One region of the Nonomuraea sp. NPDC004354 genome, then DNA from elsewhere that is predicted to be linked to it. Evidence: riboswitches for the same ligand, from Rfam matches in the RefSeq annotation. Region 1 holds a riboswitch; the other holds the start of a gene.
What was found. A riboswitch is a leader RNA that binds a small molecule or an ion and turns the genes downstream of it on or off. The one in region 1 is predicted to bind glycine.
Positions count from the first base shown of each region.

Region 2: linked by a shared signal. The riboswitch ahead of gcvP (aminomethyl-transferring glycine dehydrogenase) and the one ahead of gcvT (glycine cleavage system aminomethyltransferase GcvT) in region 1 are both predicted to bind glycine.

Region 1 covers NZ_JBSGDV010000011.1:281,084-291,673, forward strand. Annotated here, with positions in the region: gene ACWENQ_RS28360 (sensor histidine kinase) at 1-8, opposite strand, end outside; gene ACWENQ_RS28365 (hypothetical protein) at 354-716, shown strand; gene ACWENQ_RS28370 (hypothetical protein) at 780-1,334, opposite strand; gene ACWENQ_RS28375 (M28 family peptidase) at 1,490-4,606, opposite strand; gene ACWENQ_RS28380 (LysR family transcriptional regulator) at 4,702-5,652, opposite strand; gene ACWENQ_RS28385 (hypothetical protein) at 5,700-6,194, opposite strand; gene ACWENQ_RS28390 (DUF6286 domain-containing protein) at 6,194-6,802, opposite strand; gene ACWENQ_RS28395 (amino acid deaminase/aldolase) at 6,903-8,090, shown strand; gene ACWENQ_RS28400 (DUF3618 domain-containing protein) at 8,246-8,572, opposite strand; gene bcp (thioredoxin-dependent thiol peroxidase) at 8,669-9,142, shown strand; tRNA gene ACWENQ_RS28410 (tRNA-Leu) at 9,222-9,305, shown strand; glycine riboswitch at 9,355-9,452, shown strand; glycine riboswitch at 9,453-9,548, shown strand; gene gcvT (glycine cleavage system aminomethyltransferase GcvT) at 9,582-10,590, shown strand, end outside.
Region 2 covers NZ_JBSGDV010000014.1:117,533-128,122, reverse strand. Annotated here, with positions in the region: gene ACWENQ_RS31580 (alpha/beta hydrolase family protein) at 1-453, opposite strand, end outside; gene ACWENQ_RS31575 (hypothetical protein) at 722-1,561, opposite strand; gene gcvP (aminomethyl-transferring glycine dehydrogenase) at 1,739-4,579, opposite strand; glycine riboswitch at 4,727-4,818, opposite strand; gene ACWENQ_RS31565 (MerR family transcriptional regulator) at 4,853-5,473, opposite strand; gene ACWENQ_RS31560 (bifunctional nuclease family protein) at 5,667-6,137, opposite strand; gene ftsR (transcriptional regulator FtsR) at 6,334-6,960, opposite strand; gene ACWENQ_RS31550 (FHA domain-containing protein) at 6,984-7,487, opposite strand; gene ACWENQ_RS31545 (sugar phosphate nucleotidyltransferase) at 7,694-10,189, opposite strand; gene ACWENQ_RS31540 (CDP-alcohol phosphatidyltransferase family protein) at 10,194-10,590, opposite strand, start outside.

The sequences.
Region 1 (10,590 bases):
GGTCGCATGCCGGATTTACGCGGTATTTATGGGGCATCCGGCATTGTCATCGGTGGGAGCGCCCTCTGGGCGAGTAAAGGGAGATCGTGATGGCGGATCATGATCGCGCCGCAGGGCCGCGCGGTGAAGAGGAAGCACCGCGCGGCCCGGACCCCGAGAGCGCCCCACCACCCGCTTCCGGTGCGTCGCAGGCAGGACCACCGCCTCCGCCGCCATCACCGCCTCCGCCGCCATCACCGCCTCCGCCGACTCCGCCGTCCCCGCCGCCTCCGCCGCCTCCGCCGCGGGAGACCTTCGCCGGGTTCGTCCGGCAGAAGCACGCCCAGATCATCGGCGCCGGGCTCATCGGCCTGTTGGCCGGCGGCGTTCTCGGCGGCGCCGCCGTGGCGATCCTGTTCCGCGTCGCCGACCACGGCGACCGTCCCCGGACGGCCCGCTGGGAAGACCATGGCAGGCACCGCTTCGGCGGGCCCGAAAGCTACCGGTTGGACGGCCCGGAAGGGCACCGCTTAGGCGGCCCCGAGGTGTATCGCTGGGGTGGCCCCGAAGGGTACCGGGGGGAGCCGCCCGCCGAGTGCTGGTCCACCCCGCGCGGCCGGACCTGCACCTACCCGTACGCCCGCCCGCCGCTGCCGTCGCCCATGCCGACCACCTCCGTCACCGTGGTGCCGCCGCCGACCGTTGTGCCCACGGTCAAGCCCACGCCTACCGGCTGACCGGCTACCCGCACGCCCCGAGCGTTGTGCCCACGGTCAAGCCCACGCCTACCGGCTGACCGACTACCCGCACGCCCCGAGCGGACGGCCCTTCGCGTCGAGGTCGACGCCGATGGGCGCGTCCTCGCCCGGGACGCGCGCCTCGACCCTGGTCGACCCGACCCACCGGAGGTCCTCCCTCTCGAGATCGAGGTCGGGACAGGACAGCGACCACTCGCGGCTGAGCAGGCCGGCGTCCTCGCGGATGCTGAGCGTCATCGTGGTCTCGAAGATGCCGTGCTGCTCCCGCACGATCAGGATGAGCGGGCCCGGCCCCTTCACCGCGGCCACCTCGACGGAGTCGAAGATCGACCAGCGCAGCCCGTAGGCCGACCAGCCGAGCATCCCGGCGATCGTCGCGATCACGACGACTGCCCTGGCCCACGGTGTCGGCCTGACCAGCTCGCGCACGCCCAGCCCGCCGAGGACCAGGGCGGTCAGGCCGAACAGCAGCGGGTGGTTCAGCGTGTCGTTGAGCAGGACGAGCTCGGTGGTGACGGTCCTGGTGACGACGACCGTGGCGGCCAGGACGAAGGCGGGGGCCAGGTACAGGAGCGCCAGGAGGGGCCTTCGGGGCATATGGGGGATTATGCCGGTTCTTCTGCTGGAGTACGCGGGATGGGCGGGCGGTCACCGGCTACCCCGGTGGCCGCCCGCCCGCTTGCCGTACAGCCACCGGCTACCCGGTCGCCGCCGGCCCGCTTGCCGTACGGACGCGCTCGCCTAGGAACGGATCAGACGGGCTGCCAGAGAGCCGGCACGTTGGGCGGCTCCCAGCCCGGCAGCGAGGTGTGGGCGATCCGGCAGCGGTACCGGACGCCCTGGTAGCTGACCACGTCACCCACCGCGTACGGCGTCCACGCCGCCCACGTGGTCTCCCCGCCGCCGACCGTCAGCGTGAAGCGGGCCGAGTGGTCGGCCGCGGTGCCGTCGGCGTTGACGGTGATCGGGTACGCCCCCGGCGCCGTACCCGAGGCCGTGGCGATCGTCACCGTCGCCGTCTGGCCCGAGGTGATCGTCTGCGGGTCGACGGTGACGGTGACCCCGCTGGGCACGTCGGCCGCCGACAGCGTGACGCTCTGCGGATTGCCCGAGGTGACCTGGGTGGACAGCGTGGCCGTGGCCGTCTGCCCCGGCTGGACGGTGGCCGACGACGGGTTCAGCGTCACCGTGTAGTCGTCGGCCGCGCCGCCGCCGACGGCCAGCTTCCACAGCACGTAGGCCGCGGCGTCGGCGTTGCGGTCGAGCGCCGTGGTGCTGACGTTGGCCGGGTAGGTGTCGCACGCGGAGTGGTAGCAGCGGTCGAACGCTTGCCCGGCGGTGCCGCCCCACTTGGCCGCCTGGGCCGTCGTCTTGACCGCCTCGGCGCCGGTGAAGACCCCGCCGACCCTGACGCCCGCGTCCTTGAACGGGGCGTGGTCGCTGCGCCCGTCGCCCGCGGTCTCGATCTCGGTCTGCACGCCGATGCCCGCGTAGTAGTCGTTGAACAGCCGCTGCAGCTGCGCGTCGTCGTCGTAGACGAAGTAGCCCGGATTGGGCGAGCCGGTCATGTCGAAGTTCAGGTAGGCCTCGATGCCGGACACGCCGCTGGTCTGCACGTAGTACTGCGAGCCGCGCAGCCCCAGCTCCTCGGCGCCCCACCAGGCGAAGCGCACGTGCTTGGTCAGGGTGGGGTTACGGCCGGCCAGCGTGAGGGCCAGCTCCAGCAGCGAGGAGGAGCCGGTGCCGTTGTCGTTGACGCCGGGCCCCGCGGAGACGCTGTCGAGGTGGCTGCCCAGCATGACCACCTGGCCGGCCGGGCCGCCGGGCCAGTCGGCGATCAGGTTCTGGTGGGTCCTGCCGCCGTAGGTGAAGTTCTGCACCTGGGTGGCGTATCCGGCCGCGTCGAGCTTGCCCCTGATGTAGGTGAGCGCCGAGGTGTAGCCGGTGCTCGGCGAGGGGCGCGGGCCGATGCTCTGCAGCTGGCTCAGGTGCGCGGTGAGGTTGGCCACCGGGATGTCGGGCGTGCCGGGGCCGGGTGGCGTGCCGACGGTCAGCGTGAAGGCCGCCTGCCTGTCGACGTCCGTGCCGTCGGCCATGACGGTGACGGAGTGGGCGCCGACCGGGGTGCCCGAGGAGGTGGACAGGGTCAGCGTGGAGGTCTGCCCCGCCGTGATGGTGGCGGGGGAGAAGGCCGCCGTCACGCCGGACGGCAGCGTGCCGGTGCCCAGGGTGATCGACTGGGCGGTGCCGATCGCGGTCGTCCGCACGGTCGTGGTCGCCTGCTGGCCCGGCTGGACCGTGCGCGAGGCGGGGTCGAGCGCCACGGTGAAGTCGCTGCCCTGCTGGCAGGTCGGCTCGCCCGCCTGCGCCGGCACGCTGACGCCGGACCAGGCCTCCTTGACGACGTTGAACTCCACACAGCTGCCCGGGTACAGGGTCTTGGCCGCGTTGAGCGTGGCGACGCGGGCCTTGGCGTGGGTCCACGGGAGCGTCTTGGTGTTCAGCGCGCTCATGAAGATCTCACCGGCCTTGCGGATGCCGATACCGGTGATCGCCGGGCCGTTGTCGCACCGCGAGCTGGCCGGCTTGCCCTGCGGGTTGGTGCCCTCCGCCACCAGGTAGAACCAGTGGTTCTGCGGCCCCGCGCCCGCGTGCACCTCGGGGGCGGGCAGCCGGAAGCAGTTGGGGTCGCCGAGCGCCGACGGGTTGTACATGTTGCGGATCGGCCCCGAGCCGCTCAGGTTGACCTCCTCGCCCACCAGGTAGTCGGGCGGGTCGAGGGTGGCGGGCTCGTTGACGTAGTGCTCGGTCAGCGCGCCGAAGATGTCGCCGGTCGACTCGTTCAGGCCGCCCGTCTCGTTGCCGCTGCCGGGGCCGCCGGGGGTGGTGTGGAAGATGCCGTGGCCGTACTCGTGGCCGACCACGTCCATCGCGGTGAGCTGCTGCGTGCCTGCGGAGTTGCGGCCGAAGCTGGTGTAGGAGCCCGTCCAGTAGGCGTTGACCTCGGCCAGGCCGACTCGCGCGGGGAAGCCGCCGCCGCGGCCGTCGATGCCGTCGCGGCTGAGCCAGTCGCGCAGCATGTCCCATTCCTTCTGGACCGCGAACAGCGTGTCGACGCAAGCGGTCTCCAGGTTGGTGCCGGTGCCGTTGCCCCAGGTGTCGTCGGTGCCGGTGTAGGCCTGGCCGTTCTGGCCGCCGCACTGGAGGCCGCGCCGGGTCGGGTCGACCATCGAGTACGACGGCGAGGTGGCGATCTGGACGGGGTTGCCGTTGTAGTAGCTGTTGCCGGTGCCAGCGCGCACCTCGTCCCACTCGTCGACGATCTGGCCGGACGACGCGTCGACGTAGACGTGCAGCTTGCTGGGCGCCTTGGCGGTCCTCCCCTCGACGACCACCTCCCAGGCCAGCCGGGGCCGCTCGCCGGCGGCGTGGATCGCGAGGGTGGGGGTGCCGACGCCGGAGACCGTGGGCACCCGCTTGCGGGCGGCGAGCGCGGCCTGCTCGGCGGTCACGGTGGGGGTGGCGGGAGCGGCCGCTTCGGCGCGCTGGCCCGTGGTCACCTGGTGGACGACCTGGCCCGACTCGTCGGTGACGATGACGACGTCGCCGCCGTAGACGGGCAGGCCCGCGTGCGTGCGGGCGTAGGTCAGGTACTGCTGTCCGCGCACGCCGCCGACCGAGGAGACGAGCGCGAACTCGTCGTCGGCGGTGGCGAACAGGGCCTCGGAGTGGGCCAGGAGGGCGCTCTTGGCGGCCGACGCGGCGGTGCGGCGTTCGGCAGGGGTGGGCGGGTCCGCCGCCGCGGTCGTGGTCACGACCAGTGCCAGCGCGAGCATGGCGGCAGCACCCAGCCGGAGGGTGGGTTTCACTCTCGTGCTCCTTGGGGGTGTCGGGCGAGGAGTCGTCCCAAGTTGACCGCGAGAGTAAAAGGCTTAGTAAGCCAACATTTTCCTATAATTTGACGTTATATGCGGCCGTGGCGCTTCAACCAGGCCTGATACACGGGCGCCCGCCGGGCCTCGCTCCAGTACGTCTTGGTCACCGTCTGCACCAGATCGCCGGCCAGCGCCGCCAGCGGGCCCTTCTCGTGCCACCCGAGCAGGTGGCGGAAGCGCAGCGGGGCACCACGCAGCGGCCTGATCACGATGCCGTCCCTGGCGGGCGCGGTGGCCTGGAACAGCCCGACGCACCTGCCCTCGCCGATCAGGTCGAGCGCCACCTCCAGGTTCACCGCGAAGGTGACGCGCTGCGTGAAGCCGTGCTCGGCGCAGGTCGCCGCCATGTGCTCGCGCGGCCCCGACTCCAGCAGCGCCGGCTGCGCCCAGTCCTCCTGCGCGAGGTCGCCCAGCTCCACCTCCTCCGCGCCCGCGAGAGGATGCCGGGAGGACAGGCCGACGAACAGCGGCTCGGTGGCGATCACCGCGTAGCGGGTGCCCCGCGGCGGGACGAGCTCGTGTCCCGGGTAGTCGTCGAGCGTGGCCAGCTCGATCCGCTCGCTCTCGAGCAGTCCCGGCAACGGGTCCAGGGTGGCCTCGGTGCGCAGGCTGATCTCCGCTCCCGGAAGCAGCCCGTCCAGGCTGCGCGCCAGGTAGATGGCCAGCCGGGTCGGGGCGCACCCCACCCTGATGCGCAGCGGGCCGCCCGGCGGCGAGGCGTAGCGGGCGGCGTCACGCTGGAGCTCGTCGAAGGCCGGGAGCAGGGACCGTGACCGCGTCAGCAACCACTCGCCCCGCGGGGTCGGCCGGACGCCGTCGTGCGAGCGGTCGAACAGCGGCCCGCCCACCATCCGCTCGATCCTGCGCAGCTGGGCGGCGATGCCGGGTTGCGACATACCCATGGTCGCGGCGGCCTTCGAGATGCTTCCCGTGTCCGCGATGGCGCACAGCACCCTCAGGTGACGAACCTCAAGGTCCACACCGCGAGCTTAAAAGTAAAGAAGCTTTCCAGTAAGACCCAATCGGGTCAGCGGCGGACGTGGACGCGGACGATCGCGCCCATGTCGTCGACACCCACGTCGCGGCGCACCCTGCCGACGACCTCGCGGTTCAGCTTGGTCACCACGGCGCCCACGTCGGCGAGGGCGGGGCAGGTCACCGCGATCCGCAGCCGGTCCTGGCCCACGACCCGCACCGCCGTACGGCTGATGCCGTCCACGTCCTTCAGACCCACGCACAGCAGCGCCGTCCCCGTGCCCGAGCGGTTGCCGAGCCTGCCCCAGCCGAGCGCGATGAGCAGCCACCGCAAGGCCAGCAGGGCGGCGAAGACCAGCACGAGCGCGAGCAGCCACGAGACCCACGGATGCGCGGCGACGTAGCCGGCGACGTCGTCCTCCAGGACCCTGGCGTTCCTGCGGGTCCCGAGCTCGCCACCACCCCGCAGGTAGGCGTAGCCGCCCAGGCCGAGCAGGACACCACCGACGACACCGAGCCCGATCCTGTTGCCGCCGTACTGCCGCATCACAGCCCCTTCCGGCGCAGCCGTACCACGACCTCGCCCGCGCACATGGCGCCGAGCCCGTTCAGCCGCTCGCCGACGGCGGCCCCGGTCCTGCGCAGCATCTCGCCCGTGCGCTCGGCGTCGGAGACGACCGTGACCTCGATCTGCCGGCGGCGCAGCCGTACCCGCACGCTGCGCACCCCGTCGACGTCCTCGGCGACGGCCCTGAGCGTCCTGCGCAGGCCCGACCTGGTGACGCCCATGACGATCCGCGGGTCGGCGGTCTCCAGCGGCACCAGCCTGGACCGGCCCGGCACCAGGGCGAGCCCCATTAGCACCAGGCCGGTGCCCGCCACGCCGACCGCGCCCAGCATCAGCTCCGGGTCCGACCACGCGGTGCGGGCGGCCAGGGCGAGCACCTGGTCGACGGGCAGCAGGCCGAGCCCGCCGCCCATCAGTCCGGCGAGGACCTCGGCGGCGAGCAGCGTCAGCCCGGCCGACGTCGTGAAGGCCACCGCGACACCGGCGGGGGTTCGTGCCGGTCTGAGCACCCTGGACGCCCTGCGGCGGGGCGTCTCGTGCTCGCTCGGAGCGGCTCCACCAGGCAGGCGGTCCTGGAGTGTTGTCATCACACCGACAGAGGTACAGGGGGCCGCCGCGCCACAAAGCCCTTCCCCGCCGCCGGTTTGCCGGATCTTTGCCGGCGAACATCGGTATTACCCTGCTTCTATGGACGACCGCCAGCGCTACGACAGGGCCACCGCCGCGTTCGAGCCGCCCTTCGCCATCCTCGATCTGGAGGCGTTGCGGGCCAACGCGGCGGGCCTGGTCCGCAGAGCCGGCGGCAAGCCGATCAGGGTGGCGAGCAAGTCGGTCCGCTCGCGCCCCGTCCTCGAACGCATCCTCGCCATGGACGGCTTCAGCGGCGTCATGGCCTTCACCCTGCCCGAGGCGCTGTGGCTGGTCGAGCAGGGGTTCAGCGACGTGCTGGTCGCCTATCCCACCGCCGACAGGACGGCGCTGGCGGCGCTGGCCGCCACCGAGCGGGCCGTGCGGGAGATCACGCTCATGGTCGACTCCGCCGAGCACCTCGACTTCATCGAGTCGGCGGTGCCGGCAGGCGGCCCGGTCCTGCGGCTCTGCCTCGACATCGACGCCGGATACGTCGCCCTCGGCGGGCGCTTCCGCGCCGGCGCCCTGCGCTCCCCGGTCCGCGAACCCGCCCACGCCGCCGACCTGGCCGCCGAGATCGCCAAGCGGCCGGCCTTCCGCCTGGTCGGCCTCATGGCCTACGAGGCACAGATCGCGGGCGTCGGCGACGACCCGCCCGGCAACGCGGCCTTCGCCCGCGCCATCAGGCTGATGCAGGCCCGCTCGGCCCGCGAGCTGATCGTACGGCGCGGCCGCATCGTCAACGCCGTCAGGCAGGTCGCCGACCTCGAGTTCGTCAACGGCGGCGGCACCGGCAGCGTCGACCGCACGGTCAGGGAGAAGGCCGTCACCGAGTGCGCGGCCGGCTCGGGCTTCTTCCACCCCAGGCTCTTCGACTTCTACCGGGGCTTCAGCGGCCGTCCTGCCGCGCTGTTCGCCCTTCCGGTCGTCCGGCGTCCAGGGCTCGGCGTGGTGACCGTGCTCGGCGGCGGCTACCTGGCCTCAGGGGCGCCGGGGCCGTCGCGGCTGCCCCAGCCGTACCTGCCGCCGGGGCTGCGCTACTCCTCCGACGAGGGCGCGGGCGAGGTGCAGACCCCGCTGCTCGGCCAGCCCGCCGAGGACCTGCGCGTCGGCGACAGGGTGTGGTTCCGCCACGCCAAGTCGGGCGAGCTGTGCGAGCGGTTCGCGAGCCTGCTGCTGGTCGAGGGCGACAAGGTCGTCGAGGAGGTCCCGACCTACCGGGGTGAGGGCAGGACCTTCCTCTGACCCGCCACCCTCTGACCCGCACCCTCCGGCTCGGCGCCCGCGAGGCTCGGCGTCCGCGAGGCTCGGCGTCCGCGAGGCTCGGCGCCCGCGAGGGTGCGTGGCGCCCGTCCTTCGGCCCCTCGCGGGGCGCCCGGCGGGCCGGTGACGCCTGCCCGTCAGCGCCTGCGGCGCCGGCGCCACAGGACGATCGCCGCGCCCACGACCAGCACCGCGCCCACGGCGATCAGCGCCGAGCCGACAGGCCGCTCGTCCTCCCACAGGTCCCCGGCGTCGTCGTCGTAGCGCACCGGCCGCGGCGTCACCCCCACGAGATCGCCGACCGACGCCACGAAGTGCTCGGCCCTCGACTTGACCTCGTCCATGCTGCGCTGGGCCACCCGCTTGGGGCTCACCCGGTCGGCGATGGCGTCAACGGTCCGCGCGAGCTCGGCGCGCGTCCGGGTGATCCTGCGCTCCAGCTCTTCAGGGTCGGTCTCGGCCATGGCTCTCCTTTCTCAGGGTGATCAGTCTGTCAGGTCGCGCCGCCGTACCGCACGGCGGGCGAAACGTGTCCCTTCGATTGGGGTTAGGTTGAGCCCGTGACCGAAACCAAGCTCCAGCCAGGAGACGCCGCTCCGGACTTCACGCTCCCCGCGGCCGACGGCGGCGCCGTCTCCCTCGACGCCTACCGCGGCAAGCGCGTCATCCTGTACTTCTACCCCGCCGCCATGACGCCCGGATGCACCAAGCAGGCGTGCGACTTCCGCGACAACCTTGGTCAGCTGACCGACGAGGGTTTCGTCGTTCTCGGGGTCTCCAAGGACAAGACCGACAAGCTGGTGAAGTTCGTCGAGCGCGACGCGCTGACCTTCCCGCTGCTGTCCGACGTCGACCTGGAGATCCACAAGGCCTACGGCGCGTACGGCGCCAAGAAGCTGTACGGCAAGGAGATCGTCGGCGTGATCCGCTCGACCTTCGTCATCGGCCCCGACGGGAAGATCGAGCAGGCGCTCTACAACGTGAAGGCGACGGGCCACGTGGCCGGCCTGAAGAAGAAGCTCGGCCTGGTCTGAGGTTTGCGATCAAGTCCGCGGGCTTGATCGCAAACGAGTATCTCGGCCCCGGCCCGGGCGCTAAGCTGATGGCGGTTGCGCGGGCGTGGCGAAATCGGCATACGCGGCAGGTTTAGGTCCTGTTGGTGGTGACACTGTGGGGGTTCGAGTCCCCCCGCCCGCACCTTTCCCTTGATGGCCGGATCCGTACTAGTCTTGCCTACGGACACCGATGAACCCACGCGGGAGAGCGTCCTGGCACCCGGCCAGGACCCCTGAAGGAGCAAGCACTCCCCGCGAACCTCTCAAGGCAAAGGACCGCGCGGGCAAGGTGACCTCTGGAAAGCAGGCCTGCGGGGCCTCGCCGAAGGTGAAAGTCCGGCAAAACCGGGTGAAGCTCTCAGGCACCGATGACAGAGGGGGAGGATCCTGGCATCCAACCCATCCTGAGGTGCGAACAATGTCCCGACCGACACCGCTACGAGACGTACACGAGAGCCTCGGCGCGACGCTGACCGACTTCGCCGGCTGGTTGATGCCGCTGCGCTACGGGAGCGAGTCCGCCGAGCACAAGGCCGTACGCGAGCGGGCCGGGCTGTTCGACCTGTCCCACATGGGGGAGATCTTCGTGACCGGCCCGCAGGCCGGCGAGGCGCTCGACTACGCGCTGGTCGGCCACCTGTCCGTGCTCGCGCCCGGCCGCGCCCGCTACACGATGATCGTCAACGAGCAGGGCGGGGTCCTCGACGACCTCATCGTCTACCGCCTGGCCGACGACGAGTACATGGTCGTCGCCAACGCCTCCAACTACCCCATGGTCGCCGAGCGCCTCACCGAGCGCGCCGAGGGCTTCGACGCGGTCGTCGACGACCGCTCCGACCAGTACGCGCTCATCGCGATCCAGGGCCCGCGCGCCCAGGAGATCCTCGCCACGCTCACCGACGCCGACCTCGCGGGCCTGAAGTACTACGCCGGCCTGCCCGGCACGGTCGCCGGCGCCGAGGCGCTCATCGCCCGCACCGGCTACACCGGCGAGGACGGCTTCGAACTCTTCGTCGCCAACGCCGACGCCGTCGCGCTGTGGCACGCGCTGGCCAAGGCGGGCGAGCCGTACGAGATCATGCCCGCCGGCCTGTCCAGCCGTGACACGCTCCGCCTCGAGGCCGGCATGCCGCTGTACGGCAACGAGCTCGGCGTCTCGCTCACGCCCTTCGACGCCGGCCTCGGCCGCGTGGTGAAGTTCGACAAGCCCGGCGACTTCGTCGGCAGGGCCGCGCTCGAGCAGGTCAAGGACGTCCCGCCGCGCCGCCGCCTCGTCGGCCTGGTCGCGACGGGTCGCAGGGTCCCTCGCCATGGGTTCCCTGTCACCAGTGACGGGGCCGTCGTGGGCGAGGTGACCAGCGGCGCGCCGTCGCAGACCCTCGGCAAGCCCATCGCGATGGCGTACGTGGACACTGGGATAGAAGAAG
Region 2 (10,590 bases), on a different contig from region 1:
CCCGTTCACCACCAGCACGTCGACCCCCGCACCGCGCAGCTCGTCGGCGCGGGAGCGTTCCGGCTTCCCCGGCGGATGCAGGGGGAAGGCCAGCGCCACCACGGCGTCCGCACCCGCCGCCTTCGCCGTACGGCACGCGACCCTGGCGCCGTTGCTCCTGCCGCCCTGCACGAGCGGAAGCCCCGGATAGCGCCCGGTCAGCTCCGTGATGACGGCCAGCCACGCCTCGTCCTGCCGCGCGGGCGAGCCCGGCGCCCTGGCACCCGCCCGCCTGAACGGCTGGGTCACCCTGGCCACCGTGGCCCCCCTGTCCATGGCGGCGTCCCGTACGGCCAGCAGGTCCGGCGCGTCCACGCCGCCGGCCGAGCCATGAGTGAGCACCAGCAGGAACCTGGGCCGTTCCACCTCGTCGACGTCGACCAGTGCCGCCCCCCGCGGCGTCGTGATCTCCACCCTCCAACGGTAGCCGCAGGGGTGCCCCCCGCCTCGCACCGGCCCACGTCCGGCGCCCGTGTCCGGTGTCCACACCCGGCGCGGCGCCTCCGCCCACACCCCGTGCCCCGCGCCCGCGCCCCGCCCACGCCTCGCGCCCGGTGCCCGGTGCCCCGCGCCCCGCCCACGCCCCGTGCCCGGTGCCCCGCGCCGCCACCCACGCCCCGTGCCCGGTGTACCCGGCGCCCGCGCCCGCGTCCGGGCCCGCGCCCGGCGCTTGGGGCCGTGCTCACGCGCCGGGGCTGAGCGCGTCCCTGTCGAAGCGGAGCCTTACCTGCGCGGCCAGTTCCTCGTCGGCGTGCGACAGGCCGTACTGCCAGACCTCGTCAGCGGCCTCGCCCCTCCCGCGCAGGGGCAGGGTGCGGGCGAGCAGCTCGATCGCCAGCGCGCTCGTCTCCGCCTCGTGCCCCGCCTCCTGCCCGGCTTCCTGCCCCGCCTCGACGGCGCCGGCGAACTCCGCGCACGCCAGCTCGAGATGGGCGATGCCGAGCAGCACCCGCAGCCGCGCCTCGTGGGCGCCTTCGGCCAGCGGCAGGGCCTCGACCAGCACCGTGGCGGCCTCGCCCGGCTCTCCGGTGTCCAGCAGCAGTTCGGCGAGCTCCTGGGCGGCGCGGGGGCTCAGCTCGGGGTCGCCGACGGCGATGGCCGCCCGCAGCTCGCGTTCGGCCTCCTCCTCGCCGGCGGCCAGGTGGGCCAGCGCCAGGTGCGCCAGCGGCAGGTAGGCGGCCGTCCCCATGCCGATCACGGCCTGCCAGGCTCCTCTGGCCTGCTCGGCGTTCCCCTCGCGTTCGAAGCCGCGCGCGAGGTGGCAGGCGGCCTGGGCCGCGTACTCGGGGTGGCCGGTGGCCAGCGCGGCCCGCGCCGCCGCTCTGGCGCCCGCGACGTCGCCCCGCTCCTCCAGCACCACGGCCAGGCCCACGGCCGCCTGGGCCCGGTCGCGTCCCTCGGGGTCGGCGGCCAGCTCGGCGAAGATCGCCGCCGCGCCCTCGAGGTCGCCGCTCTCGGCGAGGCGGCGGGCACGGTCGAGCGGGCCGGTGGTCAGCGGGGTGTCGAGCTCGGGGGACGTCAACAAGGCTCCTTGGAGACCGGTGGGGATCAACCGATGACGATCAACGTCGAGCCTAACGATTTCCGGCCGCCGCGTCGCCCGACATGACCATCCTGTGCACGGGTGTTGGCTACGTCCCCACCTGAGATGCCGAACGGGCGGCCCCCCTCGCAGGGGAGGCCGCCCGTTCGGTTCCGCTCAGTCCTCGTACGCCGACAGGGGCGGGCAGGCGCAGACCAGGTTGCGGTCGCCGTAGGCCTGGTCGATCCTGCGGACGGGCGAGAAGTACTTCCCGTCGCGCAGCCCCTGGACGGGGTAGGCGGCCTCGGTCCTGGTGTACGGGTGCGGCCACTCGTCGGCCACCAGCGACTCGGCGGTGTGCGGGGCGTTGCGCAGCGGGTTGTCGGTCTTGTCGTAGGTGCCGTCGGCCACCTTGGCGATCTCGCCGCGGATGGCGGCCATCGCCTCGACGAACCTGTCGAGCTCGGCCAGGTCCTCGCTCTCGGTCGGCTCGATCATCAGCGTGCCGGCGACGGGGAAGGACATCGTCGGGGCGTGGAAGCCGTAATCGATGAGGCGCTTGGCCACGTCGTCGACCGTGACGCCGGTCTCCTTGGTGATCTGGCGCAGGTCGATGATGCACTCGTGGGCGACCAGGCCGCCGCGTCCGGTGTAGAGGACGGGGTAGTGCGGGGCCAGGCGGCGGGCGAGGTAGTTGGCCGACAGGATGGCCTGCTCGGTCGCGGCCTTGAGGCCCTCGCCGCCCATCAGCCTGACGTAGGCCCACGAGATCGGCAGGATGCCGGCCGAGCCGTACGGCGCGGCCGAGACCGGGCCGACCGGCGAGCCGTCGCGCAGCGGGTGGCCCGGCAGGTAGGCGGCCAGGTGACCGCGCACGGCCACCGGACCGACGCCGGGGCCGCCGCCGCCGTGCGGGATGCAGAAGGTCTTGTGCAGGTTGAGGTGGGAGACGTCGGCACCGAACTCGCCCGGCTTGGCCAGGCCGACGAGGGCGTTGAGGTTGGCCCCGTCGACGTAGACCTGGCCGCCGGCGGCGTGGACCTTGGCGCAGACCTCGGTGATCGTCTCCTCGTAGACGCCGTGCGTGGACGGGTAGGTCACCATGATCGCGGCCAGCGACTCGGCGTGCTTGTCGATCTTGGCCTCGAGGTCGGCCAGGTCGACGTTGCCGTTGTCGTCGCAGGCCACGACCACCACGCGCATGCCCGCCATGACCGCGCTGGCGGCGTTGGTGCCGTGCGCGGAGGAGGGGATGAGGCAGACGTCGCGGTGCGCGTCGCCGTTGGCGCGGTGGTAGGCGCGGATGGCCAGCAGCCCGGCGAACTCGCCCTGCGAGCCGGCGTTCGGCTGGATGGAGACGGCGTCGTAGCCGGTCACCTCGGCCAGCCAGGCCTCCAGCGTCTCGACCAGCTCGACGTAGCCGCCGGCCTGGGAGAGCGGCGCGTAGGGGTGGATGCCCGCGAACTCGGGCCAGGTGATCGGCTCCATCTCGGTGGTGGCGTTGAGCTTCATCGTGCAGGAGCCGAGCGGGATCATCGACCGGTCGAGGGCGATGTCCTTGTCCTGGAGCCGGCGCAGGTAGCGCAGCATCGAGGTCTCGGAGTGGTGGCTGTGGAAGACCGGGTGGGTGAGGTAGTCGCTCTCCCTGGCCAGGCCCTCGGGCAGGGCGTCCTCGGCGGCCAGGTCGGTCAGCGAGACGCTCACGCCGAAGGCGGCGGCGACCTGCTCCAGGTGGGCCAGGGTGGTCTTCTCGTCGCAGGCGACCGAGACGTGGTCGGCGTCGGCCTGCCAGAGGTTGACGCCGCGCTCGGCGGCCGCGGCGACCACCTGGGCCGCCTTGCCGGGCACGCGGGCAAGCACGGTGTCGAAGAAACCGTCGTGGACGATCTCGACACGCCCGGCGCGCAGGGCCGCGGCGAGCGTGACGGCCATGCGGTGGGTGCGCTGGGCGATGCGGCGCAGCCCCTCGGGGCCGTGGTAGACGGCGTACATGCCGGCGATGACGGCCAGCAGCACCTGGGCGGTGCAGATGTTGCTGGTGGCCTTCTCGCGGCGGATGTGCTGCTCGCGGGTCTGCAGGGCCAGGCGGTAGGCGGGGTCGCCGTCGGCGTCCACCGACACGCCGACGAGCCGGCCCGGCATCTGGCGCTGCAGGCCCTCGCGGACCGACATGTAGGCGGCGTGCGGGCCGCCGAAGCCGAACGGCACGCCGAAGCGCTGCGAGGAGCCGATGGCGATGTCGGCGCCGAGCTCGCCGGGGGCCGCGACCAGCGTCAGCGACAGCAGGTCGGCCGCGGCCACGACCAGCGCGCCGCCCGCGTGGGCGGTCTCGGCCAGGGCGCGGAAGTCGCGCAGGCGGCCGGAGGCGCCCGGGTACTGCACGAGCACGCCGAAGCACTCGGGCAGCTCACCGTCGAGGGAGTCGACGACCAGCTCGATGCCCAGCGGCTCGGCCCGGGTGGCCAGTACGGCCTTGGTCTGGGGCAGCGCGTCGGCGTCGACGACGAAGACGTTGCTCTTGGACCTGCCCGCGCGGCGCGCCAGTGTCATCGCCTCGGCGGCGGCGGTGGCCTCGTCCAGCAGGGAGGCACCGGCCACGTCGAGACCGGTCAGGTCGGAGACGACGGTCTGGAAGTTGAGCAGCGCCTCCAGGCGGCCCTGGGAGATCTCCGGCTGGTAGGGCGTGTAGGCGGTGTACCAGCCCGGGTTCTCCAGCAGGTTGCGCCTGATCACCGCGGGGGTGACGGTGTCGTAGTAGCCCAGGCCGATCATGGAGGTGAGCACCTGGTTGCGGCCGGCCAGCGCCCGCAGTTCGGCGATCACTTCGCTCTCGCCCGCCGCGACGGGCAGCTTCAGCTGGTCCTTGGCCCTGATGGCCTCGGGTACGGCCACCGCTACCAGGTCGGCGACCGACTCGAAGCCGACCGCCTCCAGCATCTTGGCCTGCTCGCCGTCCGAGGGACCGATGTGGCGGGTCGCGAACGGCGGTGCAGCGAGGTCGCTGAGGGGCTCGGTCATGGAAACTGCCTCCCAAGGCTGGTGGAGAGCACGGGCGTCTGCCGGGTCTCCCCCTCTGTCATCAACCTGAGAGGTTCGCCCGCGGGGTCGCGGGCTTGCACCGTCGGTGAGACGCGCCTGGCGGGCGTGCCTGCTTTCCAGAGTGGCCTCGTCCGAGCGGTACTGGGTGCCTGAGAGATTCCGGGGAGGGTTGCTCCTTCGGCGCCCCGGTGGCCCGGGGACTCTCCCGCTCGGGGTCGTCGGCTCCAGCCCTAGGCTACCAGCGTCCGGGAATCAGCCCATTCGCCGGGCTCTGCGGCGCTGGGCGAGTTCGTCAGTGGGATGGTCGGCCGGGACGGTGTCCTCGACCGCCGCTCGTTCCCCCGGCAGCTCCGCGAGCGATCCCTCGACTTCGCGCCAGACCCTGCCCAGCGCGATACCGAACACTCCCTGACCGCCTTGCAGCAGGTCGATGACCTCGTCGGCCGAGGTGCACTCGTAGACGCTGACGCCGTCGCTCATGAGCGTGATCCTGCTCAGGTCGCCGACGCCCCGATCTCTCAGGTGCTGTACGGCGGTGCGGATCTGCTGGAGCGACACGCCGGTGTCGAGCAGCCGCTTGACGACCTTGAGCACCAGGATGTCGCGGAAGCTGTAGAGCCGCTGCGAGCCGGATCCGTGCGCGGCTCTTATCGTCGGCTCGACCAGGCCCGTGCGCGCCCAGTAGTCCAGTTGCCTGTAGGTGATGCCGACCGCCGCGCAGGCCGTGGGGCCGCGATAGCCGATGTCGGCAGGCAACGTCGTGGGCTGCTCGTCGAAGAGCAGGCCCTGCTCACCGGCACGCTGGCGCGCGGTTTCGCGCCGCACCGGATCTTCCTGGCCGGCCGTCTTTCCCTCGCCGCTGCTGACCGCCACGCGGACCTCCGGCTTTCTCTCATCCCGTGGTCTGATCTGGGGGTTCGTAAATGACAACCACAGGTTTCACTTGCACCGTAGGACCGTGACCATCCGCAGTCAACGATCCGGCTCGGCGCGTCGCGAAGCGTAAATGCAGTGAAATGCGTACCCCAGGTGGCGACCAAGGGTACGAGCCTTCACGAAGGGAGTCCTACCCCGCGCGTCCGAAGTCCTCGGGCGTGATGGTGTCAAGGAACTCCCTGAACTTCTCCACCTCATCCTCCTGGTCATCGGGGATGATCACTCCGGCCTCCTGCACGACCTCCTCGCTGGCGAAGATCCGCGCACCGGTGCGCAGCGCGAGGGCGATGGAGTCGGAGGGGCGCGCGCTGACCTCCACGCCGTTGGAGAAGACCAGATCGGCGAAGAAGATCCCGTCACGCAGAGCGACGATGTTGACCGCACGCAGGCCGACGCCCAACGCGCTCAGCACGTCCCTGAACAGGTCGTGGGTCAAGGGCCTGGGCGGCGGTTCCTCCGCCTGGGCGAGCGCGATGGCCGTGGCTTCGGTCATTCCTATCCAGATCGGGAGAAACCTCTCACCCTGCGCCTCCTTGAGCAGAACGATCGGCTGATTTGTGGGCATTTCAACGCGAACGCCCACTACCTCCATCTGCAACACGGGCTGCTCCGAATTCACGATCCATGGGCCGCATCTACCGCACTTCAACGTAACACCCACTGGGTAGGTAATATCCCCTGCCCCCGAGGCTTCCCGCCAACCTACCGGGCTCCAGGGCCGCCTCGGCGGGCGCCCGCATCCCCGACGGCAGCGGGCGAGCGGAATTTCCGGTTTTTTCGGGATGCCGCCCTGCGGGTCAGCCGCCCAGGGCCGAGCGGACGGCGGTGCGCAACAGAGCGGCGTGCAGCTCGAGCAACTGGCCGGACAGCTGCCTGGCCGTCTCGTCGGCCTCGCCGATGGCGCCCGGAGCGCGCCGCTTGAGGATGGGGGCGACGGCCTGCTCCACCAGACCGGCCTCGCGCTCGGCGGCGGCCCTGACCGCGCGCAGGTGCCGGGCGTGCAGGCCGTACCGGGCCAGGGCGCCGACGCTGCGCGCCACCTTGACCGCGTCCTCGTCGTAGCGCCGGGCGACCGGCGCGAGCAGGCCGTAGTCCTCCAGCTCGGTGAGGGTCTCGTCGTCGAGCCCGCTGGCCTCCAGCAGCTCGGCGCGGCTGAACCGGACCTCCTTGGTCTCGGGCAGCGCCCTGGGACGGCCGAGCTCGTCGGCCATCCTGTCCTTGATGACCCGCAGCGGCAGGTAGTGGTCGCGCTGCTCGGTGAGGATGAAGCGCAGCTGCTCCACGTGCATGTAGGTGAACTTGCGATAGCCCGAGGGGCTGCGCTCGGGCTCGATCAGCCCCTCGCTCTCCAGGAAACGGATCTTGGAGACGGTGACGTCGGGGAACTCGCCCTGCAGCAGGGCGAGCACCTCCCCGATGCTCATGTGCGAACGCGCCGCCTGGGAGCTCATGCGCCCCGCGTGAGGAAGACGAGGCGGAACTTACCGATCTGCACCTCGTCGCCGCTGTGGAGGGGCACCTCCTCGATGCGCTCCCTGTTGACGTAGGTGCCGTTGAGGCTGCCGACGTCGCGGACGGTGAAGGCGCCGCCGGGATGGCGGTAGAACTCCACGTGACGCCGCGAGACCGTGATGTCGTCGAGGAAGATGTCGCTCTCGGGATGCCGGCCCGTCGTGGTCAGGTCGCGGTCGAGCCGGAAGCGGCTGCCGGCGTTGGGACCACGGGTGACCACCAGCAGCGCCGCGCCGGGCGGCAGCTGCTCGACGGCGGCCCGCTCGGCCAGCAGGGCGTCGGCCGTCTCCGCCTCATACGCCTCGATTCCCGCGACGGAGATCGTCGAGGTGGTGTCCCCTGAGACCTCGTGTCTGGTCAGCGGCGACCCACACCGGGAGCAGAAGCGGGCATCCTCGGGGTTGGCATGACCGCACTGCGTACAGTAGACGTACGGCATCGATCGGCTCGGCCTCCTACCGCGAGAACGCGGCGACGGTTGATCAGGGCGCCCCACGCCTCTCGCTTAGTTCACGTTTGCGAATGCCGCAACTTACGCTGATCACGAGCAAAGGTCAAGGCGAGACGCCGCACGACGGGTTCGGACGGTGACAAAGTTACCGCCGAGCCGCCCTCAAGGTCCATGCCGCCGCGCCAGTTGTGTTGTCACGTTCCCGCCGCCTGCTCGACGACGCGCGCCCATCTGTCGAGAAATGCCTCCGCTGTGTCGAAATCATGCGCCTCGGCCCACAGGTCGGTGGCGGGTTCGCTGGCGGCGGGCAGGATCAGCGCCCAGCGCCCGTCGTCGCCGACCACCCGCACGCCGTCGGTGGTGTCGATGTCGAAACCCTCGGCGGCCTCGATGACCGAGCGCATCACCGCCCCCTTGGTGGCCCACGGCGTCGGGACGGTCCGCTTGAGCAGCTTGGCCTCGGGGATGCGCGCGTCGATCTGGCTGAGCGTCAGGCGGGTGCGGGCCACCAGGCCGAGCAGGCGCAGGAAGGCCGCCAGGCCGTCCACCGTGGCCCCGAACTCCGGCACGATGAAACCGCCCCTGCCGTCCCCCGCGAAGATCATGTACGGCTTGGCGGCGGCGGAGGTGAGCGCGTCGAGCGAGGTCGAGGTCCACTCGACCTGGACGCCGTGGAAGCGGCACACCTGCTCGGCCACCCTGGTCGTGGTGACGGGCAGCGCCACCCTGCCTCGGCGGCGCTCGGCGGCGACCAGGTCGAGCACCACCAGCAGCGCGCGCTCCTCGCTGATGAGCTGGCCCATCTCGTCGACCAGGGCGATGCGCTCGCCGACCGGGTCGAAGCGGACGCCGAAGGCGGCCCGGGAGGAGCCGACGAGCTCCGACAGGCGCTGCAGGTCGCGGCGGCGCTCGGCGAGCGTCTCGGTGGGCGAGGCGGAGTCGAGCCTGGCGTTGACGGTCAGCACCTCGACGCCGAGGCGGCCGAGCAGGGTGGGCAGGACCACCGAGGAGGTGCCGCCCGCGCAGTCGACGACCACCTTCATGCCGTCCACGCCGGTCATGTCGACGCAGCGCAGCAGTTCCTGCGCGTAGTCCTCCACCGCCCTGGCGGGGAAGCTCAGCTCGGCGATCTCGCCGGGGAAGGCCCGGCGGAACTCCTGGCGCGAGAAGACGCGCTCCAGCTTGCGCTGGGCGGCGGGGGTGAGGTCGGCGCCGTGGGAGTCCATGAAGACGATGTCGACGCTCTGCGGGTCGCCCGAGGTGGTGCGCAGCGCGATCCCGCCGCCGGCGGGCCTGCGGGAGGTGTGGAAGCGGGCCACGGGCAGCGGCATGGCCTCCAGGTCGAGCACGTCGATGGCGCTCGCGGTCAGCGCGCTGATCACCGCGCGCTTGAGCGCCCTGGCCGCGCGGGAGGAGTCGCGCGAGGTGATGACCTGGTCGCCCTTCTTCAGGGTGGTGGCGTAGGCGCTGGCCAGCCGTACGCAGAGCTCGGGGGTGATCTCGACGTTGACCAGGCCGCTGACGCCGCGCGGGCCGAACAGGCTGCGCTGGCCGCGCGACTCCCAGATGACGCTGGTGTTGACGACCGCGCCGGCCTCGACGGTCTTGAAGGGATAGACCTTGACGCCGCTGGAGACGTAGGCCTCGGCCTCGATGACGCACTCGTCGCCGACGACGGCGTTCTCGGCGATGCGGGCGCCGGTCATCAGGTCGGTGTTCTTGCCGATGACGCAGCCGCGCAGGTGCGCGCCGGGGCCGATGTAGACGTTGTCGTGGACGACCGCGCGGTGCAGGAAGGCCCCTTCGCGCACGACGGCGTTGCTGCCGAGCACGGTGTACTCGCGCAGCTCGGCCCCGGCCTCGATCTTGACGTAGTCGCCGATGAGCAGCGGGCCCTTCAGGACGGCCTCGGGGTCCACCTCGGCGCCCTCGCCCACCCAGACGCCCGGCGACATCTCGAAGCCGCCGATGTCGAGCTTGACCCGTCCGGACAGCGCGTCGGCCTGGGCCTTGAGGTAGCTGTCGTTGGTGCCGACGTCCTCCCAGTAGCAGTCGGAGACGTAGCCGTAGATCGGGGCGCCGCGTTCGAGCAGGCGCGGGAAGACGTCGGAGGACCAGTCGACGGCCTCCCCCGCGGGGACCTCGTCGAGGATTTCTGGCTCCATGACGTAGATGCCGGTGTTGACCGTGTCGGAGAAAACCTGGCCCCAGGTGGGCTTCTCGAGAAAGCGCTGCACCCTGCCCTGGTCGTCGACGATGATGATCCCGAACTCGAGCGGGTTGGGAACGCGCGTCAGACCGATGGTGACAAGAGCCGAATTCTCCCGGTGAAACCGGATCATGGCTGATAAATCGATATCGGTCAGGGCATCGCCGGAAATGACCATGAAACGATCGTCGCGGAGTTTGTCGGCGGCGTTCTTGACGCTGCCGGCCGTACCGAGTGGCAGGTCTTCGGTGGCGTAGTGCAGGCGCATACCCAGTTCGTCGCCGTCGCCGAAGTAGCTGCGCACGAGCGCCGCCAGGAACTGGACCGTGACGACGGTCTCGGTCAGTCCGTGTTTGCGGAGCAGCCGGAGGACGTGTTCCATGATCGGGCGGTTGACCACAGGAAGCAGGGGTTTGGGCTGGTTCGCGGTCAGCGGTCGCAACCGCGTGCCCTCCCCGCCTGCCATGACGACCGCCTTCACCCGATCACTCCTTCTTCGCAGTTTGCCGGGGATCGCGCAGCTCATCCCTGGCAGCGGTGATGAGCCGGCGCACCTGTACCACATACAACACGCCCGCCCACCAGTACAGACCCGTTCCCCAGATGGCGAACGCCCATCCGATGATCCTCGCAGTATCGGCATACCAGGAGCCGGTATGAGAGGCCAGGAAGAGCAGCGGGAAGGCGTACATGAGGTTGGCCATGGCTGCTTTGCCAAGGAAATGCACGGGCAGTGCCTTGTAGCCGTATTTGCGGAGCACGGGAAAGAAACATCCGACGAAGATTTCCCGGGCGAGAATGATCGCCACGAGCCACCAGGGGATCACGTCCCTGAGGACCAGGCCGAGGATCGTGGCGAAGACGTAGAGCTTGTCGGCCGCG